One region of the Legionella taurinensis genome, then DNA from elsewhere that is predicted to be linked to it. Evidence: riboswitches for the same ligand, from Rfam matches in the RefSeq annotation. Region 1 holds a riboswitch; the other holds the start of a gene.

Region 1 (9,248 bases):
CGCGCTTATCCATCACCGCGTCAAGATTAAAGCAGGAAATGCCTTTAGAAGTGACCACGTGATCAACAGCAGTCCAGTGGCCATCAAGCAACACAGCCAATTGAAAACGAAGTCCGGGAGGCAGTTTATCCGCGTTTGTTTCAAGAAATTGAACTATTTTGAGAAGATCCTCATTTTTCTCAGCCATTTTTCCGCTGTCGTCTTCCTCGTATTCAATCACCTGATAATGAAACGGTAATTGGTTTCGCCCCCGCTTCTCTGCTTTAAGCCCCAAAATCACCTTCATGACCTGCGCAGGCCACACGATGCCTGTAATATCATGATGGTATTTATGTAAATTGTCTTTCGTCGTCGCAATCGCCTGGATCAACTCTTTTTGCGATGGCGCAGTTATCTCTTGCTTGCTTTCCATAAGGGTGGGCAGAACGTGTGGGACTATACTTATTATACATTCTAATCACTAATTATTCCTTTTGATTAAATTCAAATCACTTGCATGTTAATTACCGCTCTCTCTGATGGGATAACACGGATATAACTTTCACCTTAAAAAGCATCAAAGACCCGATGATGGTAAGCATCGTTCCAGAAATGCCACTCCAGGCAGGTGCTGTTATAAAATGCCTTGAGCATGGCCGTTTTGACGTCTTCTGTTGCCTGAGCGCCCAGCGCATCAAAAATCACGATTGCCTTATTGACAGCCTGACTGAATTCCTCGCTGGAGTAGGTTTCAATCCAACGGGAAAAGGGATTATCGTCACCGGCATCCCGGGCGATGGAACACCCGGTTTCGCGATAAACCCAAAAACAGGGCAATACCGCTGCTACGGCGACTTCAACCGGCAAAAGGCTGCAGGTTTGCAACAGGTAACTGGTATAGCTTAAGGTTGCCGGAGTGACTAAGCCTGTGTCGTGAAAGGCAAATTCCTTTTTAAAAAAACAGTGCACCAATTCCTGCTCGGCAACAAACACAGACTCTGCAAAACCTAAAAACTGGCGAACATAAGCCGGCGGACTCTTCGCTGCAATCAGGGCATGGCAACGGGCAAAATCCTGCAGATACAAACTGTCCTGCTCAAGATAATAAGCAAAGGTGGATGACGCCAGGGTGCCTTTAGCCAGAGCCTGATTAAATGGATGGGCAAGAATTTTCTGAATAACAGGGGTGGCCGTTTGCCAGGCTTTTTCAGACAGTTTCATTAAAAAATTCTCCCTTCAGAGCATACAAATGATCAACCGGGCCAAACCCGTGGCCGATTGACAGACCAGCCGAGGCCGCAATAGCACCCGACAAATACGCCTTGGCATGCAGGCAGGCCTCATAAGGCAACCTCCCTTTGGCAAGACCTGCCGCAATGGCGGCTGACAAGGTACAGCCAGTGCCATGCGTATTTTTCGATTGGATACGAGGGCTGTGCAGCCATTGCGAAGCACCTTGCTTGTCAAGAAAGAAATCCAGGCAGTCCTCCTGTTGCAAATGACCGCCTTTGATTAGCACCGTATCCACGCCCAATTGTTGAACCAGGGCGGCCACTGACGGCATGTCCGACGTGCTGTTTACTTCCATGCCGGTCAAACGGGCCGCCTCAGGAAGGTTGGGGGTAATGACGTCTACGACAGGAATCAGGCGCTCCTTTAACGCGGTGATCGCTTCCTCCTGCAATAACGGATCCCCGCTTTTAGCCACCATCACCGGATCCAACACAATGGGAATGTCCGCTGCCTGCTTCTTCAGAAAAGCGGCCACCAGCTCAATGATTTCGGTGGAGAAAAGCATGCCGATTTTAACGCTGTGCGGCCGAATGTCCTCAAAGATGGCCTGCAACTGCTCCTCAATGCAGGAAAGGGGAATGGCATAGCAGGATTTGACCCCGCAGGTATTTTGCACAGGCAGGGCCGTGAGTACCGTCATGCCATAACAGCCAAAAGCGGCAAAGGTTTTTAAATCCGCCTGAATCCCAGCGCCGCCGGAGCCATCAAAACCGGCTATGGACAAGGTGTTACAGCGCATAATCCCTCTCCTCAAATGGCGTTTGATACAGGGCATCAATGAATGCATTCTGAAAGCTGGCCGGTCCCCTGGCCAAACGATGAGCTGACTGACCGCAGAGTCCGACATAGGCTGTAGCCGCAGCAGCAGCTTCATAAAAAGTGGTTTCCATCGCCGCAAAAGCCGCAATGATGGCGGTCAGGGCGCACCCCATTCCCGTGACCAACGGCATAAGCGGCGAACCATAGGGCACCTGGCAACATTGCCGACCATCGGTAATGAAATCAACGGGGCCGCTGACCACGACAATGGCTGAGGTCTGCTGCGATAGACTCAATGCCGCGCTGGATGCCGCCTGCACCGAATGAAGCGTTTCTACTCCCTTGCTGATGCTTTTATCTGCCGTCAACGCCATGATTTCACTGGCGTTGCCGCGAATGATGGCGGCCTGGGGTGCAAATTGCCGGGCTGTCAATGTCCGGATTTGACTGGCCCCTGCCCCCACCGGATCCAGGATGATGGGTTTCTGGTGAATGGCGGCAAGGCGGCAGGCCTTGTCAATACGCTCGATAAACGGTCTATCCAGGGTGCCAATATTGACGTAGAGTGCCTGTGACATGGCAATCAATGCCTCAAGCTCGTCATCGGCCTGCGACATGATCGGCGGCGCCCCCAGTGCCAGCAGGCTGTTGGCCACAAAATTCACAGTCACCGCATTTGTTAAACAAAGCACCAAAGGCCTCTCAGCGCGCAAGCGTTGAAGGCGGGTATCCAGTTGATAACGCATAATAACTCCTTAACGTTGTAATGCACGAAGTGTCTGAATTGCCAGAACGGGATCAGGCGCATCATGAATAGCCCCAATAACAGCGGCGCCTTTCGCGCCGGCGCCGATGACGGCTTTCAAATTGCCGGCATGAATGCCGCCGATACCGATGAGAGGATGCCGCGATTGCTTAGCCAGCCCATGCAGGCCATCAATTCCCCAATGCCGGCGAACATTGGTTTTATTGGCCGTTGGAAAAACCGCGCTCGCAGCCACGTAGTCGACATCGACCTGATTGGCTTTCACCAAATCAGCCATGGACTCCAGGGAAAGGCCGATGATCCGGTGAGTACCCAGTTGCTTTCGGGCTTTTTTTGGACAACCGTCGTCCGCACCAAGATGCACCCCGTCCGCATTAACGGCTAAGGCCAGATCAACATGATCATTGATGATTAGAGGAATGTGTAAAGGTGAAAGCAACGCTTTCAGTTTGACGGCAAAACGAAAAAGAAACGCCGCTGAGGCGTCTTTCTCACGCAGTTGCACAGAAGTCACGCCGGCTCTGGCGCATGTTTCTACAAAACGGAGGTAGTCATCAAGAGCACACGCCTGCCGATGGGTTACCAGCATCAACTGGTAAAATGGCACTGTCATTCAATCCTCCTGGTTTAAATGCTCTTTAAGCAAACGAAGAGGAATGACAGACGAGGCCCGTGCAGAGGGCTTCATCTTCACACTCCCTCCGCAGGCATTATCCAGAGCAGGTTATAAGGGTTAAGTCTCAGCTTTGTCAGAACAAAGCACCCCTGGTGAAAACGGGTTCATAATAAGAGATCGGTAATTTTTGTCAATGGTGAGCGGTTGGCTCGTGCAAGCACTTCTTCTGGTAAGCGTTACAACCCTAAACGCGCGCCATACACCTGATACAACAGGAACAGGCCAATCAGGAGATAAACCACAGCAATCACCATGAAGGCCACCGGACGACGCTGGCACCATTGCCCCATGCGAAGGGAAACATCCGGAAAAGCCATGCGTAAAATTCCGCTAATGACGGCCAGCCAGCCAATGAGGGTGATAATGACAGGCCAACTCATGACCCAGACATTATGGCTGATGACTAAAAGCAAACCAATCACCAAGCTCACAAGGCCCATAAAAAACAACAGTGCGCGCTGGCCCAGAATGTCCGAAACAATGCCTGCCATCAGACGTTGGCGCAAAAGGACAATCAGGCTGACGATCACTAAATACCAACCGATGACGGCGGCTAAAAAATACGTGGATGTCATGGTCGTTCTCCAGCTCAGTCTCTATTAAAATTATAGTAAATTTTATGAGCACGCTGTTGATTATCAATGCTATTTCAGCTACAACCCACCAAAATACGTCTGATATAAACCCAGATAGCGGCTATCGCGATCAATTTGTTTAATCTGGGTGTTAATTTGCTGGATTAATTCGGCATTTTTTGCCGATGCCATAATGGCTATTCCATCACCAACCGGCATCGGTTTACCCAGGGTCTTAAATTGCCCGCCGCCATTCTGCTCCCAGTACGCCGCCGTCGACTGATGAAAAAAAGCCGCCGCTACTTCGCCGTGTTTCAGTGCCTCAATCAAATCTTCCATGTCATTGTAAAATTCGATGCTGAATTGGCCGGGAAATTTATCTTTAAGGTATCGGTAAAAAACGCCCCCGTCTTCTGCTCCGCGGATCACGCCAACCTTGCTGTCTGCCAATTGGGCGGTGGCATCCAGCGTGCTGTCGCTTTTTATTAAAAACTGCCCTGCGCTTATCATGTAGGGGAGGCTGTAGATGAGGTTGTCACTGTTTCTGGAATAAATAGTAATGCCGCCAATGGCGATATCGATTGTTCCCTGTTTTAACGCCGGAAATAATTCATGGTAATCCATGAGAACAATTTCACAATCCTGTCTTAATTTCTCACAGATAATCCGGATAATGTCCAAATCAAACCCGCTATTGGCCGCGGTCACAAACGGCGGATAGAAATAGACCGTCCCCACTTTTAAATTGGCTTGAACCGGTAAAATCCAGACCAGCATCCACACGCCAACCAACCATTGCATCCATGACTTCATTACACACCCCCCAGCACATCATCCAAAAGATCCAGGTATTTTTTGTCGATCTGATACTCCTTGTGCAGGTATTTATGAATAAACAAGGTCAGGGCTGAAGATTTGGACGATGGCGCTTCATTAGCCTGTAATTCCCTGGCCAAGGTCACAGCCGCTGTCAGTACCGCCATTTCTTCCACGACAGCACCAATCAGCAGGGTTTGCTCATCCATGGGCAGGGTTTTCAAACGGCGGGTATCCTCGATTAACCCTTTGAGACTCAAGCCAAACAAGGCATTGCCCACTTCTCCAAGTGGGGAAAGTAACTGCGATAAGTGGGCAAACAGAATGTCATCCACATTCAGTTTATGGATGTCCTTTAAAATCTGCATCCACAGCGTAAAGTGGGTTCCTTCCCAGTTCTCACACACGATACAGTCCCGCAACAGCCTTGGCACTGAGGAAAACGTTTCTATGGTGCCATTGCCAGCCAAAATATCCAGGCAGTGATGAATGTTTTCCACCGATCGTTTGGCAGTAAAGTACTTATTGAGGTTGGCGAGTGTTCGAAGCAGCAATTCGCCCTTTTTATCCACATCAACTGACGCATCCAGCTCATCCTGACAACGCACCATATGGAAAATACTGGCCATCATGGCTGTGTTTTCAGCCTGGATATGAGCCAGAGTTTCCTTAACTAAAGGATAATGAATCAGGGGATTGCCAAAGGCCTGCCGATTACAGGCATAATAATACGCGGTCTGGCAGGCCCGTCTCGCCATGCCCAGCACGGAGAAGGCATTAAAAAGACGGGATAAATGCAGAACGTTCTCCATCACCAGATGAATGCCCTGCTGCACCTCTCCCATGGGGTAAGCGACCGCCTGCTCAAAATCAATTTCCCCCGTCGCCATGGAGCGGGTGCCGATTTTCTGTTTGAGGCGTCGAATACGGTAGTGATTGAGGCGGCCATCCGGCAGGCGTTGCGGCACCAGAAACAGGCCCAGACCCTTCGTACCCGGAATGCCGTCATCGTAACGCGCGGTTAATAAAATCAAATCGGCATTGGCATTAGAACAAAACCATTTCTCGCCTTCAATCCGCCATTGTTTTTCTTCATCCTGATACGCCCGGCAGGCATTGGCGCCAACATCGGAACCGCCCTGAATCTCGGTAAGAAACTGCGCACCGGTAAAATTGTCAGAAAACGAAGGATGGCTTAATTTTTTAAGATAATCAGCCGTTTCAGGCACACTGGCCTGTTGACCTAACACGCGGATAACCCCGGCGGAACAGGCAATCGGGCAATGATGCCCCGCTTCTCCCGCATGAGAGGATAATAAAAAGAGGCTTAGGGTTTTAAGCATCTCGCCCGGTTGCAGCAGGTAAGCCATCAGGCCGGAACCGTAAATGATATTCCCCGCCTCCACATAGGAAGGATGATGAATTACTCGATCGGCGCGTTCACCAAAGGCATTGTAATGTTCGACCGCAGGCAGGTTGGCGTCTTTGTTGTTCTCCATGACCACGGTTTCAAGCGCAGGAATACGATGGGCATACTCCTTAAGGCGCTGAATGAATTCAGGATCCTCCGGAAAATAACATTGATAGGTGTGCATGAGCGCCGAATCGGGCCGCAGCAAATTATCCTTTAATTGAGCTTCCCAGTGATGAAACTGCGCCCTGGCATCCTGGTAATCCCTTACCTCGCTCATCCAACCTCCTGACTGGTTACTAGTCCCTGCATCAAACGCTGCGGTTCCTTTCTCTAAAAAGATTTACTCTATTCTTAATCCCGCTGCAACCTTTAATCCTGTAAAATTTGCAAACGGGCACTGTTCGGCGCCAGCCGTTCAGCAATGCGAATGGCTGACACAATCGCATCCTCATGGGAACCGATGTCATTCATCCACATGCCGGCAAACCAGAGATTGTACTGTCCCTGTTCAGCCTGCGCTGCTTTTTGCGCTGCAAAAAAATCCTTGTCGGTGTGGGGGTGCTGGTATTTAATCAAGGCATAGAGGTTTTTAGGCAATGCACTGCCTTTATCACCCGGTGCACGAATATCGTGCGTGACCCAACTTTTGAAAACCGGGGTCTTGCTCTTCCATTTTTTGTAAATGGTCATGGCAGCGTTCACCCCGTTGTAACGGACATTGGCTACCCGCCAATCCTTTTCTTTCGGGGGCATAAACCGCTTGTCGCCATGAATAGCAATCTGGGTATCGTAATACCTGACCCTGGCTAAGGTTTTCATCAAGGCCTCGCGTTCGGGCAGGGATCTCATCAACTGGGCCGCTGTGTTGGCATTGGTGGCGAAAACCAGGTGATCGAATTCACGGCGCGTGCCGTTTTCTTCCTCAATGACGTACGCCCCCTGCTCAAAAGTAACCTGGGCAATACGGCTGTTTAATTGAATGCGGCTGTTCTTAAGATCCCGACTCAGGCGCGTCACGTAACTGGACAAGCCGGTTTCCACTTCGAACCATTCATTGCTGCTGTTGTCATAGCTGGTCACCATGTATTGCAGCACGCTGAAAGCGGAATACTGCCGTATTTCATCGCTGGTCACACCCCAGCCAGCGGCCAGAAACGGGTATAAAAAGGTGTCTTTAAATACGTCGGTGATGTGAATATGATCAGCCAATGTCTCGAGCGTCAAGTCGCTGTCTTTTTCTTCGATCACATGATGGCCAACATCAAGCACGACCTTCAGGTTCATGATTTTTCTAAGGTTGGCGGGCGTCAGCGACTGCCATTCCACCTGACCGTCGTGGTAAGGCGGCAGGATGATTAACTCACTGCCATCGGTTTCGTAATAGGTAGTCACCAGCGTAAACGGCTTGACAGGAATTTTATAAAAATTCAATAGGCGCATGAAATGCGGATAGGCATAGCGATTAAAAAATTCAGCCCCCGCTTCCACCACGATTTTTTTGCCATCAACCTCCACGTCAATGGAGTTGGCATGTCCACCCAGACGATCCTGTGACTCATAGAGGGTGACCTCGTGATCTTGCTCAAGCAACCAGGCACTGACAACCCCTGCCGCACCGCCACCGACGATGGCTATTCGGTCTGCCCACGCCGCATTGTGCAAGGAAAAGAAAAAAAGAATACAGGGGATAATGAATTTTGACATAAGCGCTCCTTGCAGCATCGGTAATAAAAAGGCGGCCTAGCATACTAATCCCTGCCATTCTGGCTGTCAATTTTGGCTACCGTCTGCAAACGACCCCATAAACGGGTCTTGATCAGGGGCCAGTCATCCGCCAACAGGCTGAAAACCACCGTGTCCGTGATGAGTCCCTGGTGATGAATCATGTGTTGGCGTAAAACACCCTCTTCGGTTGCTCCCAGTTTCTTTAAATTATTGTATGACCGTTTGTTACGCGGGTCCGTCGCAACCTGTATGCGGTTAAACTGCCATTGCTCAAATGCCTGCGCAAACATCAGCGCCAGCACTTCATGATTGGCACGTCCACCCCAAAGCGCTGGCGTCAACCAACCGTAGCCAATCTCAAGGCGCCGATGCTCAGGAACAATGTCATAATAACTGTAGCTGCCAAGGATCCGTCCGTCTTTCAAGCGGCGGATAACGTACGTGAGTTGCGTCTGTTCGGCCTGTTTGTTGAGGTTATCTAAAAACCACTGCTCAAAAAACTCCCCTTGGGCTTTCATAGGCATGTAAGTCCAGATCCGCTCATCATCTGCCGCCTGCCGCAATCCCTCGCCATGCGTGGGCAGAAGCGGCTCGAGGCAGAGGCTGCGCCCCTGGAGGAAGGGTAAGGGTAAAGTATTCATTCCATTAACGCGTGCATTTAAGGAGCCTCAAGCTTAGCATTAGTCAGGACAAACGGGTATCAGCGTTGACAGTAAACAGGCTTGATGCCTGCGGCTAACTCACCAATGCTTTGGTGTTTTCCAGTGCCTCGTCCACCTGCGGGTAAGCGTCATTGAGAATCCTCACCGTGTTTTTCAATTGCTGCACATTCACATGCTCCGTATACCCGCCCTCCAGCTGCCAGTATACACGGCACAGCACATCGGGGTATTGTTTGACTAATTCGACAATTTTTTGATTAAAATACAGCAAGTCTTCATCGCTAAAACGCCGGCTGTGACTCTCCTTTGAGCCAAGTGTATACTCCTGATTGATTTCCTTACCGCAGGGAGCCTCCTCTTTTTCGTGCGAATCCCAGCCAGTCGGCAGAAAAAGCATGATTTTTTCTTTCTTTTTCGCGGCATGCGCCAGCAGGCGCTCCAGTTCTTCCAACGCATAGTGCAAGGCGGCATGGCATCCCCTGCGTTGCCGTGAGCAGGAAGCTAAATCCACACTGTGGTAGCACTTATTCTCTTTTTGCCATACCCTGCCTTTCTCTTCAATCGGCGCCCCCATGCGTTCCCG
Region 2 (9,248 bases), 790 kb from region 1:
AAAAACCTACCCCATCATCATCGGCCATGATGTGTTGTCCCAGGCAGACTTATTACCGCGGTATGTTCCATCCAGGCAGGTCATGATCATCAGCAACGAGACGATTGCACCGTTATACCTGGATAAGGTGCGTTCGCTGTTTACTGACAGACAATGCGACCAGTTGATTTTGCCGGATGGCGAGAGGTATAAAGCGCAGGACAGCCTTGCCCGAATTTATGATGAATTGATCCAAAAGCAACATCACCGCGACACGACACTCATTGCCTTAGGGGGCGGGGTGATTGGCGACATGACTGGGTTTGCTGCCTCGACTTATCATCGCGGAACGCATTTTATCCAGATTCCAACCACCCTGCTGGCTCAGGTCGATGCGTCGATTGGCGGTAAAACAGCGATAAACCACCCGGCCGGGAAAAACCTGATTGGTAGTTTTTATCAGCCGGATGCCGTCATTATTGATCTTGACACCTTAAAAACCCTGCCGCCGCGGGAATTTCGCGCGGGGCTTGCTGAAGTCATCAAGTATGCTCTGCTTGAAGGCGGTGATTTTTTTGAACGGGTGTATCAGGCCTTAATGCAGGGCTTAGCGAATAACGACTCGCCTGATTTAGCCGGGATAATCAGCGAATGTTGCCGTATCAAGGCAGCGATTGTAACGGAGGACGAGCGCGAAACCGGCAAACGAGCCCTGCTTAATCTAGGGCATACGTTTGCACACGCTTTGGAAACCCACAGCCGCTATCAACGCTGGCTGCATGGCGAAGCAGTAGCCATCGGTCTTTATTGCGCCGCCCAACTTTCCTCCCGACTGGGTTTTCTTGGGGAGGAGCAGGTGATTCTGATTGATGAGATGTTGACTCTTGCGAAATTACCGTCGCGTATCCCGGGGGATATTCCTCTGGAGGAATTGCGTGCCATAATGTCGCAGGATAAAAAAATTAAAAATAATAAGTTGCGCTTCATCCTGCTTAAAGGCATTGGTGACTGTTACATTGAAGATGAGGTAACAGAATCGGCTTTACGAGAGGTTTTGAAGTGTGCTGTCGAAGGAGAAGTTATCCATGTCAAACAAGGGTGAAAGCAGCAGGCCGTCAGCTGAGACGCCATTTAAGCCGGCATCCTGGCTTGCCAAAATTGATTTTATCAACCATCTGGTTTTGTTTAATAACGTCCTGATGGCTGTTCTTGCCGAGCAGGGGGGGGGTAAAAGTACCTTTATTCAATTGCTGAAGGCCAATCTGGATCCGGGAATTAAATATCACACCATGACCGCTGCCGCGCCATTTTCAGCGGATGATTTTTTAGCGCAGATGGTCGAGGCGTTTCATCTTCGCGATGATATCCAGCCGACTTTAGCCAGTGTGGTGGAGCAAATCAACGAAAGAAAAGCGCACGTTTTAATGATCATCGACGATGCGCATCATGTTCCTGATGAGTTCCTTAAACAAGTTCTGGACAGCATTAAAACTCAGGAAGGGGCTGCCTTCTTCCATTTGTGTATCGTTTGCGATTATTCTTTAATTGGCAGTTTAAATCGCCTGGACAAGGATGATTATAAAAACCTGATTCACACCATTACCCCGGGCTCGCTCAGTGAAAGCGAAACCAAAACCTATCTTTTAAGTTATCTTCCCTCGCCAAAACGACTTGAGAAAACCATGTCCTCCGATCGGTTAAAGCAGTTTTATCAGCTCACTGGCGGCGAAATTGCGCGCATTAACCTTGAAATGCATAATTTCTTCAGTGCCGAGGCATTAAAAGACACTCACAAGCCAAAATCCTTAGCCAGACGCCTGACATTAACGGCAAGCCTGGTGATTGTTGGCCTCGCGTGTAATTACATCTGGCAGAACCAGGAGGCATTAAAGCGGACCCTGTCGTTCTCCTTCCCGGAAAAGCCATTAGCCTCCACGCAGGCTATAAAGGAACAGCCGGTGGTCTCAAGCCTGTTACCCATCGAAAGGCCATTGGTTAGCGAGATTCTGCCGTTTAATGTGGCCGTCACCAAGCAGGAACTGCAACCGCCGCCTTTAAAGCGTCTGTATGAGATTTCCAATGGCGACGAAGAGGCTAATGACAACCTGGTGGTAATGGATAAAGTACTGGTCATTCCCAAGTCGCTGGCGCGAAACACGGAGCCAGGTCAACATCAGCCAGCCCCTACTGCAAGGCACCAGGAGCCGGCAAAACCGGTGACGACAGCGCCTGTGCTGGCTAAAGCCCCGTCTTCATTACCTGGAATAAAAGAGCAGGCTAACGCTGTGGCTACGGCGGCGAATGGCGGACAATTCACCATCCAGTTACTGGCTGGTCGAAGCCCTGAGGATTTAAAACGCTTTGTGCATGCCCATGGCATTCATGATGCCGTTAAGGTCCGGAAAGTCAGCCGTAACGGCCGCGTGTGGTATGTACTGACACTCGGGGAGTACGGGCAGATTGAACAGGCAAAAGCGGCCATGAATCATCTGCCGCCTGCCGTCATTCCCTTTAAACCCTGGATTCGCTCCGTATCCGGTTTACCCGTTGTAGGGTAATGCGGTTTCAACAGGATCAGACGGCTGAAGCATCCGCTGCTGTCTGATCCAAATCCCATAGCCCGTTAATGCCATACCGGTGTAAACAATCATTAACAGAACATGAAAGGGCAGGTCCTTAAGCCAATAAAGGTAGGCATACACCGAGTCCGTCACCAACCAGAGCAGCCAGCTCTCCAGAACTTTATGACACATCAACACCTGGGCGATTAAACTTAAGGCGGTAGTCAACGCGTCCAGATCAGCAACGGTTGTGGATGTGAAGTGCTTAAGGCCGATGACAATCAAAACATAAAGACTGACGAATGCCAGGCCAGCCATCAGCCATTGATTGCATGACAGCGAGCGGATTTCACGGCGGTTTGCGGCCGGGGATTGTTGCCATTTCAGCCAGCCGTAAGCGGTGCTTACTAAATAGAACACTTCCAGCACAGTGTCAGCATAAATGCCTTTGTGCCAGTAGAGCCAGCCGTTAATGAGGTTGGCTGTCAAGCCAAGAATCCAGGCGATGCGGCTTAAACGAATAAGGTAAAAGGTGCACAACAACGAGGCTAACGTGCCTGATAAATCCAGTAACATAAACAATCCCTACGCCGGCATGATCCGTACAGGTTCAATGGGTATGATCTCAGCCTTTGCATGCTGCAAAGACACCCCGGTTTTAAAAAAATAAAAAGTGTAACCGATAAGCTGTCCTATGGGAAATTAAATCAATTTCTGCTAGGCTATAAAAGTCAGTGTCAAGGAGAGAATCATGTATAAAAGGGTTTTGTTCGCCACAGATTTCGATGAAGTGGGTATAAAAGCTGCACATAAAGCAAAAAAAATTGCCGATGAGAATGGCGCCGATTTACTCTTGGTGCATGTTGTCGAGCCCATTCCCGCCTACGCTTACCCTGGATTTGCCGGATTTGCCGAAGTGGAAGTGTCCATTCGCGAACAGGCCGAAAAAGAACTGGCAGCGTTAGCCAAGAAGCTGAGCGTGGATGATGCGCATTGCATGATTGAATTTGGTTCCACCAAGAATGAAATTCTCCGCATCGCCAAAGAGAAGAAAATCGATTTAATCGTCACCGGAAGTCATGGCAAGCATGGCTTAGCCCTGCTGTTAGGTTCTACGGCCAATGCTATCCTGCATGGCGCCGAATGTGATGTGCTGATTGTCAGGCCACATGTCAGCGACTAATAAAGTCTCTTCAAGGTAATTAAGAGCTCTGAATGCGGCGAATCATTCAACCGATTGGTGTTTGAAACGCTGCTTCAATGAAGCACCGGGCTCATCGCCCAAAAAATCCACAATCCATTAACCCGTCTTTTTAAAGATCATTCATTCAATCCTGATGCCTTTCCCCCCGGTAGACAAGCACACAGGAACATTTTTCCGCTAAAAATGTATAATTTTCGTACTAATGCTATAGTTATACCATAGTATTAATTGGGACTTATCATGCCACGCGATAGTAAAATTACTCGTATGGATGCTGAAAGTGCTGCCCGCAAGGACATATGGGATTCTTCCACTGAACGCCGCGAGCTTCGCGAAAAATTTCTGCCTGAAAGTTACGGCGCAAACCGGGGTGATAATCTGAGGTATGATGCCGAAGTGCATGACAAAGCACAAAATTTGATTAATCAGGTCGATTCACTGGATGAGCGATTAAGGGAAAGTGGGATTTTTGATTACAATGCTGATCTTAAAAGTGAGTGGCTGCGGTGCTCTACCCATGATCTGGAGGGCTGCAAAAAATTTGAAAAAATTCTAGCCCATTATGAAATTTCCAGGGATCTGGGCGGCAAGCCGGCGGCACAGCCGTTTACAGAAAACGATGTGAAGGCAGCAGAACAGGTCATTCAACGCTTTCATAAAGACAGCCTTTATTATAAGGACTTGTTGCATATTGCAAGCCAAAATCCTAACGAATTAATGAGCCGCCTGGGTTATAGTGATCAGGCCATGCAGATTTTTAAGAGTAGCTTCGGCAACACGACAACCTCAACGAGCCAACAAACCACCGCCAATGCTTATCAGCCGCCGCCCTATGGCTTTGAGGGACAACCTGCCCTGTTTGGTGAAATGGCAGACAGCAATCCGCTCGATAACCACCTGTCAGGGGTTGATTGCGGGCATCTCTCAGGCGGCGAATGCCTGTCTGAGGACAGTGAGCCTGATTATTCAAACCAAATCCAGAAACGGACCTAGTACGGTTAGGTAATAGAACAGAACGGGCTGTCCTGTTCTTCTTTACCTGGCTTTCTGCTGCCCAATAACTGCATGATCTCGTCAGCTTGTGGCTTCAATTTTTCTGAAAATTCTTTATTAAGGAAGGCTGGGCCTGAAAAACGAAAGCAATCCGCCTTGGAATCATAACTGACCTCGCGAAAAGCAAGCACATCACGCCAGTCCAGTCCGCCTGGCAGCGAATACTCGTGTTCAAAACCCTGGTGGGCGGCTTCATTCGCGACAAGCGTTCCCCGCGCGCGGACAACATAAACATACCCCACCGGTTCTGATTTCGCGTCTCGGCTGATTTTATTGGAAAAGGTGCTGGCCACTGCCAGGGAAGCGGTGAGGGAAACAAAGCCAGACGCATGGACCTGAGTGATTTTCCGATGTAAGCCCAGGTCAAGTGGCTCAAACGTGGCTTTTGACAAGGCGTTTAAATCATCCTGACTGAGTTTGTATTTTAGTTGCTCAATTCTATACTGAGGCTGACTGATGAGCTTAAGCCGTTCCTCCAGGGTTTTGATTTCCTCATTGCAAGTAGATTTCAGGTGTTCATTCGTTGTTTCAGCCAGCATGCTTTTTAATGCGATGATTTGCTGGATGACCTGCACTTCCTCTAAAAGAACCTGATGGGAGGCCACCATATTGTCCACTAACTGGTTGAGGCGACGGTATTCCTGCGTGTCCTCGCATTGGTCCATTTGGTCAAGCAATTGGTAAAGATCATGCGTGATCCAGGGATTAAACCCGCCGCAGGCCTTGATGAATTCAGGCTTTCTGGTGTCACCCCGGAATAAACACTGGCTACCGTCCACAAAAGAATACCCCTCCGTTAATTTATTGTGGGAAAAAAAGCCAAGGTAGGGTGAATGGTGTGGGGATTTATCCTTCGGAGTGGGCAAGTCGATTGACGTACTGAATACCCCCTTTTGAGCGCGCAAATCAATGGTCTTTTGTTCAGAATTCAAAGGGGATAACTCAAGAAAATCAGGGAAAGTCGAACTAACCCTCTCTTCTTTGCTGGATTTCGATGGTTGTCCCTCATCGACACGCTTCATTGCGCGGGTGATGGATCTCGCAAAGTCCCTGGCATAGTCGTCCCTGTCCAACTGGACCTGGGCATAAATATCAAACGGTATTCCATAGAGACTTAAATTGCCAACATCCTTTTTGAATCGATGGTTGATGAGGGCGCGAATGATCCAGCCATGCACAGCGGCTCCGCCACGCTCTAAGAACATCAAACGGGATAAATCATAGGCAAGCAAACCCAGCATGTTCAGGTACGTCTGTTCATCATCTGTCTTTTTTAATCTGATAAAAAAATCATTCAGTCCAGCCATGGCGGTTTTGAAGACAGGGTGGCTCATGTAGCCGTGGGTCACTGTAATTTTGGGTTCCAGGTACGATGGGAAGGTCTTATTTGGAGTCAGGGTCATGCTGAATGACAAATTGGCATAGGCAGAACCGTAGGTCAATTCGATGAGATCGGGTAAATAAGTCGAACCCTGTTGAAGCGATTCAAATTCAGTTGTATTGTCACTTGTCGTTTTTTTTATCACTTGTTTGGTGTTTTTTTGCGATAAAATGGTGGCTTTAAGCTTGATTAAGATGGGGTAATTGGCCCCGGATGAGTTGGCAAAGTTTCTGTTACTGTAAATATCCTGGCGGAGTTCTAACTCCCTGTTGGAATCTCTGTATTGCCCAAAGGTGTTGTCCTTGCCGGTTTCATGTTTGAGTTCTTTGGCTATCCGGCTACGGGAAGACGAGGCAAACTGGTGGATTTCTTCAAAGGAGCGATTACCCTCAATCATACTGAGAATTTTTTCTTCTACCTCTTTTGAAAGGCTTTCCCAAAGTGTTTGATCGGTGCTTGCAAAGGTATTTAAACGGGAGGCTTCACTGCGTGTCTGGATTGAGGCCTTGGGTGTGAACATGGATTCTGCCCTGTTAAACTGAGTTGGGACATTTTAGATTAAAAATTGTAATTTGTGAATACATATAGAACAAAATGCGCATTAGTTCGGGTTTTGGCTGTCAAGACAGGACCGCGATCGCGGCTATTTCTCAATCCTAGCTAAACTGGGTATAATCACGCTTTTATCCTGGTTAAAAAAGCAAGCATGAGGCTGTTGCGCGGAATATCATTCAATCCATTCGTTCAGGGCTCGGTGGTCACCATCGGTAATTTTGATGGCGTTCATCTGGGGCACCGTGCGTTGTTGACTCAATTGCGTCAGCAGGCGGAACAACTGAATTTACCCAGCGTGGTTATTTTGTTTGAGCCTCAACCCGGCGAATACCTCCATCCCGAGACAGCGCCTGCCCGATTATCCACTTTGCGGGAGAAATTAGCGCTGGTGAAGGAATTGGGCATTGATTATGTTTATTGTTTGCGCTTTAATCAGTCTTTAGCCACCATGACGGCCGATGAGTTTGCCCGCACGTATTTTTTTGATCGCCTGAACATGCGGTATCTGCTGGTGGGCGGCGATTTCCGTTTTGGTTATAAGCGTCAGGGGGATATTCATCTGCTCAGGCAGATGGCTAAAACCAGGAATTGCACAGTGGAAACCGTTGAGGATTACACGGCCAGAGGCGTACGAGTGAGTTCCACCCGGATTCGCCAGCTATTGGCTGAGGCCAGTCTTGACGAGGCCTCGCTGCTGCTTGACCGCACTTACAGCCTGTGCGGGCGGGTTAGCCGCGGTGAAGGCAGGGGACGGCAATGGGGGATCCCGACAGCCAATCTAAGCGGTCGGCGCGTGAATTTGCCTTTGCATGGGGTGTTTTGTGTCAAGGTAAAGCGGCAGAATGGCCAGGTCATCGAGGGGGTGGCCAATCTCGGAAGACGGCCCACCGTTGACGGCAGCAAGGTGGTGTTGGAAGTCCATTTGTTTGATTTTAATGGCAATTTGTACGGCGAGTTTTTGCAGGTTTTTTTCCTGCATAAATTGCGGGATGAAAAGAAATTTTCATCCATCGATGAGTTAATTGCACAGATACAGGACGATATTGTTGCGGCAAAAGCAGCCTTTCGGCAACCCGCATCCAGGTTAACCTAATAGTTGAGTAAGCTTAAGATGGCAGAATACAAAGAAACGTTAAATTTACCCGATACGGCTTTTCCCATGAAAGCCAATCTCGCCCAACGCGAACCTCAGCGGCTTGCCGATTGGCAGGCAGGGCAAACCTATGAAAAAATCAGAAAAGCGCGTGCGGGTGCTGAAAAATTTATTCTGCATGACGGCCCCCCTTACGCTAACGGCCATCTGCATTGCGGCCATGCCTTAAATAAAATCCTTAAAGACATCATCGTGAAATCCAAAACCTTAAGCGGCTATGATGCCCCTTTTGTTCCCGGTTGGGATTGCCATGGTTTGCCCATTGAGTTGAATGTCGAGAAGAAAGCAGGAAAAGCCGGTGTCAAAATCAGTGCGCGGGACTTTCGTCAAAAATGCCGCGAGTATGCCGCCAGTCAAATTGCTATTCAGCGTGAAGAGTTTAAACGTCTGGGCGTGTTTGGCGATTGGGAGCGGCCCTATGCCACGTTTGATTTTAGTTACGAAGCCAATATTATCCGGGCGCTTGGGAAAATAATTGCCAACGGTCATTTGCAGCAGGGCTTTAAGCCTGTTCACTGGTGCATCGATTGCGGTTCCGCGCTGGCGGAAGCCGAGGTCGACTATGAAGACAAGGTATCGCCTTCCATTGACGTGGCCTTTGTGGCTCGCGATCCCGCGGCTGTTTTAGCTGCTATTTCTGCGAATCTGGCGGTCAAACCCGTGATTGTTCCCATTTGGACGACCACGCCATGGACCCTGCCTGCGAATGAAGCCGTGTGCCTCAACCCTGAGATTCAGTACGAACTGGTCGAAGCGGACGACCGTTACTTCCTTGTTGCGGCGGATCTGGTTGACACGGTGATGGCGCGTTATGGCTTTGAAGCGTTTGTACGTCATGCTCAACTCGCCGGCAAAGACTTGCTTAACACGCTGTTACGGCATCCTTTCAATGAACGCACCGTGCCGATTGTCCTCGGTGAGCATGTCACCACCGACTCGGGAACGGGTTGCGTGCACACCGCGCCCGCCCATGGGCCGGATGATTACCAGATCGGCCAGCAGTATAACCTGCCATTGATTAATCCAGTCATGGCGAATGGCTGCTACAGCAGTGAGGTGCCGCTTTTTGCTGGTTTGCCCGTTTTGAAAGCCAATGACAAGGTCATTGAGGTTCTGCAGGAACGTGGTGTCCTGCTTCATTGTGAGAAACTGACCCACAGTTATCCCCATTGCTGGCGTCATAAAACCCCCATGATTTTTCTGGCTACCCCGCAATGGTTCATCTCCATGGATAAAAATGGCTTGCGCGAAAAGATAAAAGCCACCATTGATCGCGTCAACTGGGTCCCTGAATGGGGCAAAGCCCGCATTGGCAACATGGTTGAAACCCGTCCTGACTGGTGCATTTCAAGGCAAAGAGCC

The links. Region 1 has a riboswitch for thiamine pyrophosphate ahead of thiE (thiamine phosphate synthase). Riboswitches for the same ligand answer to the same signal wherever they lie in the genome.
Region 2: linked by a shared signal. The riboswitch ahead of pnuC (nicotinamide riboside transporter PnuC) and the one ahead of thiE (thiamine phosphate synthase) in region 1 are both predicted to bind thiamine pyrophosphate.

What each region holds. Positions count from the first base shown of each region.
Region 1 is NZ_UGOZ01000001.1:1,406,720-1,415,967, reverse strand. It holds gene DYE45_RS06605 (hypothetical protein) at 1-412, opposite strand, end outside; gene DYE45_RS06600 (TenA family protein) at 547-1,200, opposite strand; gene thiD (bifunctional hydroxymethylpyrimidine kinase/phosphomethylpyrimidine kinase) at 1,187-2,011, opposite strand; gene thiM (hydroxyethylthiazole kinase) at 2,001-2,777, opposite strand; gene thiE (thiamine phosphate synthase) at 2,787-3,410, opposite strand; TPP riboswitch at 3,476-3,574, opposite strand; gene DYE45_RS06580 (hypothetical protein) at 3,650-4,048, opposite strand; gene DYE45_RS06575 (transporter substrate-binding domain-containing protein) at 4,127-4,861, opposite strand; gene DYE45_RS06570 (acyl-CoA dehydrogenase family protein) at 4,861-6,555, opposite strand; gene DYE45_RS06565 (FAD-dependent oxidoreductase) at 6,648-7,982, opposite strand; gene DYE45_RS06560 (GNAT family N-acetyltransferase) at 8,027-8,644, opposite strand; gene DYE45_RS06555 (arginase family protein) at 8,739-9,248, opposite strand, start outside.
Region 2 is NZ_UGOZ01000001.1:2,199,455-2,208,702, reverse strand. It holds gene aroB (3-dehydroquinate synthase) at 1-1,081, shown strand, start outside; gene DYE45_RS10100 (AAA family ATPase) at 1,065-2,537, shown strand; gene pnuC (nicotinamide riboside transporter PnuC) at 2,520-3,116, opposite strand; TPP riboswitch at 3,104-3,205, opposite strand; gene DYE45_RS10090 (universal stress protein) at 3,292-3,723, shown strand; gene DYE45_RS10085 (hypothetical protein) at 3,985-4,737, shown strand; gene DYE45_RS10080 (hypothetical protein) at 4,743-6,698, opposite strand; gene ribF (bifunctional riboflavin kinase/FAD synthetase) at 6,885-7,826, shown strand; gene ileS (isoleucine--tRNA ligase) at 7,845-9,248, shown strand, end outside.